DNA from 2 places in the Castellaniella sp. WN genome. Region 1 is predicted to be linked to the other one. Evidence: predicted binding sites of a transcription regulator. Region 1 holds the regulator's gene; the other holds the start of a gene.
The links. Region 1 encodes LexA, which represses DNA repair genes until DNA is damaged. Its sites were predicted from a motif close to ACTGTATNNNNATACAGT; they were not measured.
Positions count from the first base shown of each region.

Region 2: recA (recombinase RecA) is a predicted target of LexA. The motif match lies at 1,585-1,602, and genes of this name have one in related genera.

Region 1 covers NZ_JBTKZC010000001.1:465,913-472,217, forward strand. Annotated here, with positions in the region: gene clpX (ATP-dependent Clp protease ATP-binding subunit ClpX) at 1-75, shown strand, start outside; gene lon (endopeptidase La) at 316-2,769, shown strand; gene lexA (transcriptional repressor LexA) at 2,903-3,652, opposite strand; gene ACTPOE_RS02140 (amino acid aminotransferase) at 3,816-5,018, opposite strand; gene uvrB (excinuclease ABC subunit UvrB) at 5,196-6,305, shown strand, end outside.
Region 2 covers NZ_JBTKZC010000001.1:804,190-810,494, reverse strand. Annotated here, with positions in the region: gene ACTPOE_RS03710 (sensor histidine kinase) at 1-702, opposite strand, end outside; gene ACTPOE_RS03705 (response regulator) at 716-1,417, opposite strand; gene recA (recombinase RecA) at 1,703-2,755, shown strand; gene recX (recombination regulator RecX) at 2,745-3,293, shown strand; gene ACTPOE_RS03690 (LysR family transcriptional regulator) at 3,339-4,253, opposite strand; gene metE (5-methyltetrahydropteroyltriglutamate--homocysteine S-methyltransferase) at 4,356-6,305, shown strand, end outside.

The DNA.
Region 1 (6,305 bases):
GCGCCGACGCTGGTCAAGGGCCCCCGGCCCGACCGCCAGACGGAAGACAAGCCTCTGCGCTCCGCCGCCGCCTGAGCGCATGCCGAAGCTCGATCCCGGCCCTCCGGGCCGGGGCTGGGCGCGGCCGGTACCATGCCCGCCTCCCGGGGCGGGCGTGCTTCGGGCTCCGTCCCGAGGCCGGTTCCCGTATACTGACGATGTGCCTCCGGCTCTTGAAAAGCGCCTGTGCGGCACCATATCACCAGCAGGCACTATGCGAAAAAGGAAGCCCGTGCTTCCTTTTTCTTTCAGATTCAATCGCTTGAGGAATCAATCATGTCTGCTAGCCAGATTCTGACCCAGGAACCTGTGGAACTGCCGCTGTTGCCGCTGCGCGACGTCGTGGTCTTTCCCCACATGGTCATCCCCCTGTTCGTGGGGAGGCCGCGTTCCATCAAGGCGCTCGAGCTGGCGATGGAAGCCGGCAGCAGCGTGATGCTGGTGGCTCAGAAGGCCGCCAGCAAGGACGAACCCACGCCCGACGACTTGTATGAAATCGGTTGCGCGGCCAACATCCTGCAAATGCTGAAGCTGCCCGACGGCACCGTCAAGGTGCTGGTCGAAGGCCTGCAGCGCGCCCGCGTCCATGAAGTCACCGACGCGGAATCGCATTTCTCGGCGCGCGTTTCCGGCATCGACGAGGACCAGTCCGACCAAGCCGAGGCCGAGGCCCTGCGCCGCGCCGTCGTGGCCCAGTTCGAGCAATACGTCAAGCTGAACAAAAAGATCCCCCAGGAAATCCTGACTTCCCTGGCCGGGATCGAGGACGCCGGCCGCCTGGCCGACACCATCGCCGCCCATCTGCCCCTGAAGATCGAGCAGAAGCAGTCCCTCCTGGACATGTCCGGCGCCGCGCGCCGCCTGGAAGCCCTGCTGGCCCAGCTGGAATCGGAAATCGAGATCCTGCAGGTCGAGAAGCGCATCCGCGGCCGCGTGAAGAAGCAGATGGAAAAGAGCCAGCGCGACTACTACCTGAACGAGCAGGTCAAGGCCATCCAGAAGGAACTGGGCGAGGGCGAGGAAGGCGCCGACATCGAAGAGCTCGAACGCCGGATCGCGTCGGCGCACCTGCCCAAGGAAGCCCGCAAGAAGGCCGACGCCGAACTGAAGAAGCTCAAGCTGATGTCGCCCATGTCGGCCGAGGCCACCGTGGTGCGCAATTACATCGATACGCTGCTGGGCTTGCCGTGGCGCAAGAAGAGCCGCGTCAACAACTCCCTGAAGAACGCCGAGGAAGTCCTCGACGCGGACCATTACGGCCTGGAAAAGGTCAAGGAGCGCATCGTCGAGTATCTGGCGGTGCAGCAGCGCGTGGACAAGCTCAAGGCGCCGATCCTGTGCCTGGTCGGGCCCCCGGGCGTGGGCAAGACCTCGCTGGGCCAGTCCGTGGCCCGCGCGACCAACCGCAAGTTCGTGCGCATGGCGCTGGGCGGCGTGCGCGACGAGGCCGAGATCCGCGGCCACCGACGCACCTACATCGGCTCCATGCCGGGCAAGATCCTGCAGAACATGGCCAAGGTCGGCGTGCGCAATCCGCTGTTCCTGCTCGACGAGATCGACAAGCTGGGTGCGGATTTCCGCGGCGACCCGTCCTCGGCCCTGCTGGAAGTGCTCGATCCGGAACAGAATCACACCTTCCAGGATCACTACATCGAAGTCGATTTCGACCTGTCGGACGTGATGTTCGTGGCCACCAGCAACACGCTGAACATTCCGCCGGCCCTGCTCGACCGGATGGAAGTCATCCGCCTGTCGGGCTATACGGAAGACGAGAAGGTCCACATCGCCTTCGATCATCTGCTGCCCAAGCTGATGAAGAACAACGGCGTCAAGGAAGGCGAGCTGAGCATTGCCGAGGACGCGGTCCGCGATATCGTGCGCTACTACACGCGCGAGGCCGGGGTGCGCGCGCTGGAACGCGAAATCTCCAAGATCTGCCGCAAGGCCGTCAAGCGCCTGCTGAGCGTCGGCGATCCGGACCGGAAGAAGGCTGGCGGCCAGGCCGCGATCTTGGTGGACGCTTCCAATCTGAACGATTTCCTGGGCGTGCGCCGCTTCAGTTTCGGCATGGCCGAAAAGGAAGACAAGGTTGGACAGGTCACCGGCCTTGCCTGGACCGAAGTCGGCGGCGATCTGCTGACCATCGAGGCGGCGGACATGCCGGGCAAGGGCGTGGTCCTGCGCACGGGCTCGCTGGGCGATGTGATGAAGGAATCGGTCGAGGCCGCCCGCACGGTGGTGCGCGCCCGCGCCCGCAAGTGGGGCATCGTCGACCAGGCCTTCGAGAAGCGCGATTTGCACATTCATTTCCCGGAGGGTGCCACACCCAAGGACGGTCCTTCGGCCGGAGCCGCCATCACTACGGCCATGGTGTCGGCGCTGACCGGCATCCCGGTGCGTGCCGATGTCGCCATGACGGGCGAGATCACCCTGCGCGGCGAGATCCTGGAAATCGGCGGCCTGAAGGAAAAGCTGCTGGCGGCGCATCGCGGCGGCATCAAGACCGTGATGATCCCGGAGGAAAACGTCAAGGATCTGGCGGAAATCCCGGACAACGTGAAAAACCACCTGGAGATCATTCCGGTGCGCTGGATCGATCGGGTGCTGGAAGTCGCCCTGCAGCGCATGCCCGTACCCCTGTCCGACGAAGAAGTCGCCCGCCTGGCGGCCGAGGCGGTCGCCGCCGCCAAGCCGGCGGAAGCCGGCAGCGGCGGGGTGATGAAGCACTGACGCCGCAAGAGGGCATCGCTTCTGGTGCGTCAGGCAAAACGGCCAAGGGCTCCCTGTTCGGGGAGCCCTTGGCGTTCCGGCGTTCGGCGTGTTTGCTGATGGATGGCGCAAGCGGGTGCGTGGTGCTCGCCGGTCAGTGCAGTGCGGTGGTGCGGATCAGGCCGACGGCGATGCCCTCGATGGCGAATTCGTCGCCCGGGCCCACGTCGATGGGCTGGAAGTCCGGGTTTTCGGGCAGCAGGCGGATGCGGCGGCCCTGGTGGTCCAGGCGTTTGACGGTGACGTCATCGCCCAGGCGGGCGACCACGATCTGTCCGTGGCGCGCCTGGGGCGTGCTGCGCACGGCTAACAGGTCGCCGTCCAGGATGCCGGCGTCGCGCATGCTGCTGCCGCGCACGCGCAGCAGGTAATCGGGCGCGGACTCGAACAGGTGTGGAGCCAGGGGGATCTCGCGTTCGACGTGTTCGGCCGCCAGGATGGGGCTGCCGGCGGCGACGCGGCCTACCAGCGGCACCAGGTGGTTGCCGGACGGCGCAATCCAGGCCGGGGCGCCGGGCAGGGGGCCGGGCACGCGAGCCGGGGCGGAGCCGGCCGGAATGTCGTCCGGAGATGGGTCGGTGATCGCGAGGGTGCCCGCTGGGGCGTGGGCGAGGGCCGGCGCCCCGGCCTGCTCGATGAGCTGGATACCGCGCGAAGTGGCCGCCGACAGGCGGATGTAGCCCTTGCGTTCCAGGGCACGCAGATGGTCTTCGGCCGCATTGGCCGAGCGGAATCCCAACTGGCGGGCGATTTCGGCGCGGGTAGGGGGGCGGCCGGCCTGCCGGATGGACTGCCGGATGATGTCCAGGATCTGGGACTGTCGGGCGGTGAGTTTCAGGGCCATGTCGCGCTACTGGATGAAAACACAGCCCGTATTGTGTCCGAAGCGGTCCCGAAACGCAAGCGCGGCGCGGGAGGCGAGCCCCCCCCCCCCCCCCCCCCCCCCCCCCCCCCCCCCCCCCCCCCCCCCCCCCCCCCCCCCCCCCCCCCGCGACAGCCGGTTCCGGCTACTTGATCACGCGAGCGATCGCCTCGGCGACGTAGTCGATGTTGCCGCTGTTCAGGGCGGCTACGCAGATGCGGCCGCTGCCGACGGCGTAGATGCCGAAGTCCTCGCGCAGGCGGTCCACCTGGGCCTTGGTCAGGCCGGAGTACGAGAACATGCCGCGCTGGGCCTTGACGAAGCTGAAGTCCTGGTCCACGCCCTGGGCCTGGATCTTCTCGACCAGTTGGTGGCGCATGGAGCGGATGCGGTCGCGCATGCCGGCCAGTTCCTCGGCCCACTGCGCGTACAGTTCGGGCGTGTTCAGCACGGTCGAGACCAGGGCGCCGCCATGGGTGGGCGGGTTGGAGTAGTTGGTGCGGATGACGCGCTTCAACTGACTGAGTACGCGGGTGCTTTCCTCGTCGCCGCCGGTGACCAGGGTCAGGGCGCCGACGCGCTCGCCGTACAGCGAGAAGGACTTCGAGAACGAGGAACTGATGAACATGGTCATGCCCAGGTCCGCGAACAGGCGCACCACGGCGGCGTCTTCTTCGATGCCCGCGCCGAAGCCCTGGTAGGCGATGTCCAGGAAGGGCACCAACTGGCCGGCCTGCAGCGCGCGGGCGATTTCCCGCCATTGTTCCAGGGTGGGATCGACGCCCGTGGGGTTGTGGCAGCAGGCATGCAGTACCACGATGGTGCCGGCGGGCAGGGCGCGCAGCGAGGCCAGCATGCCGTCGAAGTCCAGGCCGTGCGTGGCGGCGTCATAGTAGTCGTAGCTGACGACAGGGAAGCCGGCGGCGGAGAACAGGGCCTGGTGGTTGGCCCAACTGGGGTTGCTGATGGCGACCTTGGCGCCGGGCAGGATTTGTTTGAGGAAGTCGGCGCCGACCTTCAGCGCGCCAGTGCCGCCCAGGGTCTGGACCGTCAACGAGCGATGCTCGGCGATCAGTGGCGAGCCGGCGCCCAGCAGCAGGGTGCGAGCGCCGTTGTTGTAGCCGGGAATGCCGTCGATCGGCAGGTAGTTGCGCGGCTCGGCCTGCTCGAACAGGCGGGCCTCGGCCTGGCGGACGGCCTTCAGCAGGGGGATGCGGCCCGCGTCATCGTAGTAGACGCCGACGCCGAGATTGACCTTGGTGGACCGGGTGTCGGCCTTGAATTGTTCGTTCAGGCCCAGGATGGGGTCGCGCGGAGCGAGTTCGACGGATGCGAAGATGGAGGACATGGAATACCGTAGGGACAAGGAAAAGGGGCTGGAGATCCCGTGAACCGGTCCGCCCGTCCCGCCGGCCATTCCGGCAAGAGGCGCGTCGGACGAGGGGGCTGATTCGAAGGATTCCTTGGTCTCGAAGGCCAACGATGAGATAATAAGGGGTTTACCCGAATAGTGTCTAGGCGAACCATGGAGAGCGGCGCAAATACCCCGGACCTGGTGGAGGACTCACCGGGTTTCGTGCATTTTCCGGACAGTCCGTTCCAGCTCTTTCAGCCCTATCCGCCCGCCGGCGACCAACCGGCCGCGATCGATGCGCTGGAAGAGGGCGTGCGCGACGGGCTCATGTGCCAGACCCTGCTGGGTGTGACGGGTTCGGGCAAGACCTACACCATGGCCAACCTGATCGCCCGCACCGGCCGGCCGGCCATCGTGCTGGCGCCCAACAAAACCCTGGCCGCCCAGCTCTACGCGGAGATGCGCGAATTCTTCCCCCGCAACGCGGTGGAGTATTTCGTCTCTTACTACGATTACTACCAGCCCGAGGCCTACGTGCCCTCGCGCGACCTGTTCATCGAGAAGGACTCGTCCATCAACGAGCACATCGAGCAGATGCGCCTGTCGGCCACCAAGAGCCTGCTGGAGCGCCCCGACACCATCATCGTGGGCACGGTGTCCTGCATCTACGGCATCGGCAATCCGGGTGATTATCATGCGATGGTGCTGACGCTGCGCACGGGCGACAGGATCGGCCGCCAGGAGATCCTGGCGCGGCTGGTGTCCATGCAGTACGAGCGCAACGACATGGAGTTTTCCCGCGGGACCTTCCGGGCGCGCGGCGAGGTCATCGACGTCTTCCCGGCCGAACATGCCGAGCACGCCCTGCGCATCACCCTGTTCGACGACGAGATCGAGTCCCTGGGCCTGTTCGACCCCCTGACGGGCAAGCCGGTCCAGGATCTGGTGCGCTTCACCATCTTCCCCGGTTCGCATTACGTGACGCCGCGCGAGACCGTGCTGCGCGCCATCGAGACCATCAAGGAAGAACTGCGCGACCGACTGGCCGAGCTGATCGCGGCGGGCAAGCTGGTCGAAGCCCAGCGACTGGAGCAGCGCACCCGCTTCGACCTGGAAATGCTGCAGGAACTGGGTTTCTGCAAGGGGATCGAGAACTATTCCCGGCACCTGTCCGGCGCCCTGCCGGGCGAACCGCCGCCGACCCTGATCGACTATCTGCCAGCCAACGCCCTGATGTTCATCGACGAGAGCCACGTCACGATCGGTCAACTGGGCGGCATG
Region 2 (6,305 bases), 340 kb from region 1:
GGCGATCAGCGGCACGATCTCCGCCGGAGCCAGATCGTCGCGCAGGGGCGACAGGTCGCTGGGCTTGCGTCGTCGCATGTGTTCCTGGAGCAGGCTGAGGGGCTCCAGGCCCTGGGTCAGGCCCAGTCCGGCCAACATGGCGGCCAGAGGCAGAATGATGAGCTGGGGCGTCAGCATGCCGGTCAGGATTTCCTGCTGCAGCGTGGCGCGCGCCTCGGCCGGCTCCGCCACGACTGTCAGGAAGCCGGTGCCGTCCTGGTCGCGCCCGCCCCAGATGTAGGCCATGCGGATGGACTGGTGGTTCAGGGACGCGTTGCGAAAGCGGATCTGGTCGATGTCGTAGCCCCAGTTTTCCGGGGTGGGGATGCCGGGGTCGCCCGCCAGCAGGTGGCCGTTGGCGTCCAGGATCTGCCAACTGGTGGCGGATTCGTCCACGCCGCCGGCCAGCACCGTGCGGGCCGATTCGGACAGCGTCACACCGCTGGCCAGGCGCTGCTGCTCGACTTCGTGGCGCAGCAGGCGCAGGTGGCTCGCCAGTGTCCGGTCGTAGGGCGAATTGGCGATGTTCAGGGAGATGAAGTAGGTGATGACGATGCCGATCGACCACAGGACGAACAGCGGCACGATCATCCACAGGAGGATGCGGCCCAGCAGGGTCGCGTGCCGGCGGCGGGGCCGGCGCGGTGCCGGATCGGCGAGCATGGAGCGCGCGCCGTCAGCCAACGGCCGCCGTGTCCGCCGGCACGGCCCGGCTGTCGGGTTCCAGGCAGTACCCCAGGCCGCGCACGGTCAGGATGTGGACGCCGGCCGGCTCGATTTTCTTGCGCAGCCGGTGGATGTAGACCTCGATGGCGTTGGTGGTGACTTCCTCGCCCCATTCGCACAGCAGGTCCACCAGTTGGTGCTTGCTGATCATGCGGCCGCTGCGCGACAGGAAGATTTCCAGCAGACTGGTCTCGCGGGCGGACAGTTCGACGGCGGTGTCGTCGATGGTGGCCACGCGCCCGTTCAGGTCGAAGGCGAGGCGTCCGTGGCGCAGGACGGATGCGCGCGCGCCGCCGTGGCGGCGGATCAGGGCGCGCACGCGGGCTTCCAGTTCGCTGAGGGCGAAGGGCTTGGACATGTAGTCGTCGGCGCCCAGGTCCAGGCCTTCGACGCGCTGCTCGACGGAGTCGGCGGCCGTCAGGATCAGGACCGGCAGGGGGGTGCTGCGCTGGCGCAGCTTGCGCAGCACGGACAGGCCGTCCAGGCGCGGCAGGCCCAGGTCCAGGATCAGGAGATCGAAGGCCTGCAACTGGAGCGCGGAATCGGCACTGGAGCCGTCGTTGACGACGTCCACGGCATAGCCTTCGTAGCGCAATGATCGGGACAGCCCGTCCGCGAGAATGCTGTCGTCCTCGGCAATCAGGATACGCATGGCGGGAATGACATCCAGGGGGAGGCGGGCGCTGAAACGGCCCAGACTGCGCTCATTGTGGCACGCCCGGCCCCGCCGGGTCATTAGGGTAAACGATGGGCGCGGAAGGCGAAACGGCGGCCCTTCGCGCTCGGCCTTGCCGTTCGGCCCGGGGTGGAATTGCCACATCTGTATTTTTATACAGTATAATTTAATGCCATAATTTCCCGAATCCCGCCGCGGGCGGATCCGGCCGCACCGCGGTCATGGTCCCGGCGGCTTGTCACTCACGATAGGAATTCCCTCATGGATGAACGCTCCGGCAAGGCCAACCCCGAACGCGCCAAGGCGCTGGCCGCCGCGCTGTCTCAGATCGAAAAGCAGTTCGGCAAGGGCTCCATCATGCGCTACGGCGATAACCAGGTCGAACATGACATCCAGGTCGTGTCCACCGGTTCCCTGGGGCTGGACATCGCCCTGGGCGTCGGGGGACTGCCGCGCGGCCGGGTGGTCGAGGTCTACGGCCCGGAATCCTCCGGCAAGACCACGCTCACCCTGCAGGTCATCGCCGAGATGCAGAAGATCGGCGGCACCTGCGCCTTCGTCGATGCCGAGCACGCCCTGGACGTTCAATACGCCGCGCGCCTGGGCGTCAACCTCGAGGACCTGCTGATCTCCCAGCCCGACACCGGCGAGCAGGCCCTGGAAATCACCGATGCCCTGGTGCGCTCGGGCTCGGTCGACCTGATCGTGATCGACTCGGTCGCCGCACTGGTGCCCAAGGCCGAAATCGAAGGCGACATGGGCGACTCGCTGCCCGGCCTGCAGGCCCGCCTGATGAGCCAGGCCCTGCGCAAGCTCACCGCCACGATCAAGCGCGCCAACTGCATGGTGATCTTCATCAACCAGATCCGCATGAAGATCGGCGTCATGTTCGGCAACCCTGAAACCACCACGGGCGGCAACGCGCTGAAGTTCTATTCCTCGGTGCGCCTGGACATCCGCCGTATCGGCTCCATCAAGAAGGGCGACGAGGTCGTCGGCAACGAAACCCGCGTCAAGATCGTCAAGAACAAGGTCGCCCCGCCGTTCAAGCAGGTCGAGTTCGACATCATGTACGGCACCGGCATCTCCCGCGAAGGCGAGATCATCGACTTGGGGGTCCAGGCCGGCTTGATCGACAAATCCGGTGCCTGGTACAGCTACAACGGCGAACGCATCGGCCAGGGCAAGGACAACGTCCGCGACTACCTCAAGGAACATGCGGACATGGCTTTCGAAATCGAGAACCGGGTTCGCGAACACCTGGGCATCGTCCCACGGGCCGTGCCCGCGGCCTCCGCCGCCGATGGGGAATAGAGCCGACGACGGCTTCAGCACCGTGCCTGGCGGCGATGACCCGCCCGGGCGCGGTTCCGGTGGTGGCACCAGCCTGAAGGCCCGGGCCGTGGCCTATCTGTCCCGGCGGGAACACTCCCGCCAGGAATTGCGCCGCAAGTTGTCCGCCTGGTGCGACGATCCCGCCGCCGTCGAAGCCGTGCTCGACGACCTGGCGCGTGAACAGTGGCAGTCCGACCAGCGCTACGCCCAGGCCTATGCTCACCGCGCCGCCGCCCGCCAGGGTGCGCAGCGCATCCTGGGCGCCCTGCGCCAGCAGGGGCTGGCCGACGAGCAATTGGCCGATCTGAAGGAATCCCTGCGCACCTCTGAAGCCGACCGCGCGCGCGCCGTCTGGCAACGTAAATTCGGCCAGCCGCCCTCGGATCCTCGCGAGTACGCGCGGCAATACCGCTTCATGGCGGGGCGGGGGTTTTCCGCCGACTGCATCCGGCGCCTGCTGGGCAGCCGCGAGCCTGCCGGCCTGGACGATCCGGCGGCGGACGACGGGCCGGTCTGAGTCCGTGCCGACCGCGATCCGCTGCGCGGATATGTCCCGTCCCGCCTATCCCGGCGCGCGGATGCCCGGCAGGGTTTCGAAGCAGGTGCGCCGGGCCTGCTCCAGGAAGGCCTGGATGTAGGCGGTTTCCATGTCCTCGGCGCGTACGCCGGCCTGCAGCGTGCGCCAGATTCCCGATCCCAGCCGGCAGATCCTCAGCCCCGGCAGGTTCCTGTATTCGTCCAGTGCCCAGCTGGGCAGCGCCGCCACGCCTCGGCCGCTGGCCACCAGTTGCACGATCATGGGGGTCAGCTCCGCCGTGCGCACGGTGGCCGGCTCCACGCCGGCCGGGTCCAGGAAGGCCGTATAGACATCCAGCCGGGTCCGGTCGACCGGGTAGGTGATCAGGACCTGGTCGGCCAGATCCTCCGGCAGGACCCGACCGGCCGCGCCCAGCGGCCCCTGGCTGGAGACCGCCAGTACCAGTTCGTAGGCGAAGAGCAGCGCGTAGTCCACCGATTCCAGCGGCTCGGGGTCGGAAGTGATCACCACGTCCAGATCGCCGCGCGCCAGGGCGGGCAGGGGGGCGAAGGAAAACGCAGCCGTCAGGTCCAGGGAGACTTCCGGCCAGTCCTTGCGGAACGCGTCCAGCGTCGGCATCAGCCACTGGAAGCAGGAATGGCAGTCGATGGCGACGTGCAGGCGGCCGGCGCGGCCTGCGGCCAGGCGGCGCAGTTCCTGTTCCGCCGCGCGCACGCGTGGCAGTACGTCCTCGGCCAGCGCCACCAGCCGCAGGCCCGCCGTCGTCAGGCGGGCGGGGCGGGTGCGCCGGTTCAGCAACGGCGCCTTCAGCCGCACCTCCAGGTCGCGCAGCTGGTGCGACAGGGCCGACTGGGTCAGGTGCAGGCGCTCGGCGGCTTCCTGCAGGCTGCCGCCGTCGCGGATGGCAAGCAGGGTTTCCAGATGACGAAGCTCAATCATGAATTTCTCTCATGTTATCCGTGCAGGATTTGATTTTTTATTTTCGACTCGCCCAGGCAGAATGTCGTTCATTGAATAATTTTAATGTTATCAGGATTAATCATGACGATCATTCATAATTTAGGCTTCCCCCGGATCGGTGCCGCCCGGGAACTCAAGCGCGCTCAGGAAGCCTACTGGGCCGGCAAGTCCGACCTGGACAGCCTGCTGGCCACGGGCCGCGCGCTGCGGGCCCGCCACTGGGCGATCCAGGCCGGGGCCGGTGCGCAATGGGTGCCGGTCGGCGATTTCGCCTGGTACGACCACATCCTGGAATGGACCACGTTGCTGGGCGCCGTGCCGGCGCGCTTCGGCCAGGCGGACGACGCCCCGGTCGATCTGGACACGCTGTTCCGCATGGCGCGCGGCCGCGCCCCGTCGGGCACGCCGGCGGCGGCCTGCGAAATGACCAAGTGGTTCGACACCAACTATCACACCATCACCCCTGAACTGCATCCCGGCCAGACCTACCGCATCGCGCGCGAATCGCTGTTCGAGCAGGTGGCCGAGGCTCAGGCGCTGGGCCATCGCGCCCGCCCGGTGATTCCGGGGCCGCTGACCTGGTTGTGGCTGGGCAAGGGGGACGCCTACGCGGGTGGAGTGGGTGACGTCGCCAAGCTGGACCTGCTGCCCGGTCTGCTGGCCGTCTATGAGCAGGTGCTGCGGCGCCTGGCCGCCCAGGGCGTGGAATGGGTGCAGATCGACGAGCCCATCCTGGTGCTGGACCTGCCGCAGGCCTGGCGCGAGGCGCTGGCCGGCGTCTATACCCGACTGGCGGCGCAGGGGCCGAAGGTCCTGCTGGCGACCTATTTCGGCGGGGTCGAACATAATCTGGACGTGATTCGCGCCCTGCCGGTGCAGGGGCTGCACGTGGATCTGGCGCGCGCGCCGGGCCAGCAGGCTGCCGTGCTGGCGGCGCTGCGCGACGACCAGGCGCTGTCTCTGGGTGTGATCGATGGCCGCAACGTCTGGCGCGCCGACCTGGACCGTATCCACGAACAGGTCCGCGCGGCGGCGGAGCGCCTGGGCGACCGCCTGTGGCTGGCGCCGTCGTGCTCGCTGCTGCACGTCCCCATCGACCTGGGCCTGGAAACCGCCCTGGACAAGGATCTGCGCGGCTGGCTCTCCTTCGCCGTGCAGAAGCTCGACGAACTGCGCCTGCTGCGGACTCTGGTGGACGGCGACGCGGACGAGGCCGACCGGCAGGCACTGGCGGCCGTTCGCCAGGCCGTGCGTGACCGCGCGGCGTCCAGCCGCATCCACCGCCGGGACGTGGCCGAGCGCCTCGCGTCCTCGGATTCGATCCGCCGCGACCGTGCACCGTTCGCCCGGCGCATCGCCGCTCAGCAGGCGCGCCTGGGCCTGCCGCGCTATCCCACGACCACCATCGGTTCCTTCCCGCAGACACCGGAGATCCGCGCCCTGCGCCGGGACTGGCGCGCCGGGGTGCTGGGGGACGCCGCCTATGAAAAGGCGATCCGCGAGGAAATCGAGCGCGTGGTGCGCTTTCAGGAGGAAATCGGCCTGGACGTGCTGGTGCACGGCGAACCCGAGCGCAACGACATGGTGGAATACTTCGGCGAACTGCTGGCCGGCTTCGCCTTCACCGCCTGCGGCTGGGTGCAGAGCTATGGCTCGCGCTGCGTCAAGCCGCCCCTGATCTACGGCGACGTGGCGCGCCTGGCGCCCATGACTGTGGCCTGGTCGGCTTACGCGCAGTCCCTGACGGACAAACCGGTCAAGGGCATGCTCACCGGTCCGGTAACGATCCTGCAGTGGTCCTTCGTGCGCGACGATCAGCCGCGCGAGCGGACCTGCCGCCAGATCGCCCTGGCCCTGCGCGACGAGGTCCAGGACCTGGAGCAGGCCGGCGTGACCATCATCCAGATCGACGAGCCGGCTTTCCGGGAAGGCCTGCCGCTGCGGCGCGGCGACTGGACCGCCTACCTGGACTGGGCGGTGGACTGCTTCCACCTGTCCACCGGCGGGGTGCGCGACGATACGCAGATCCAC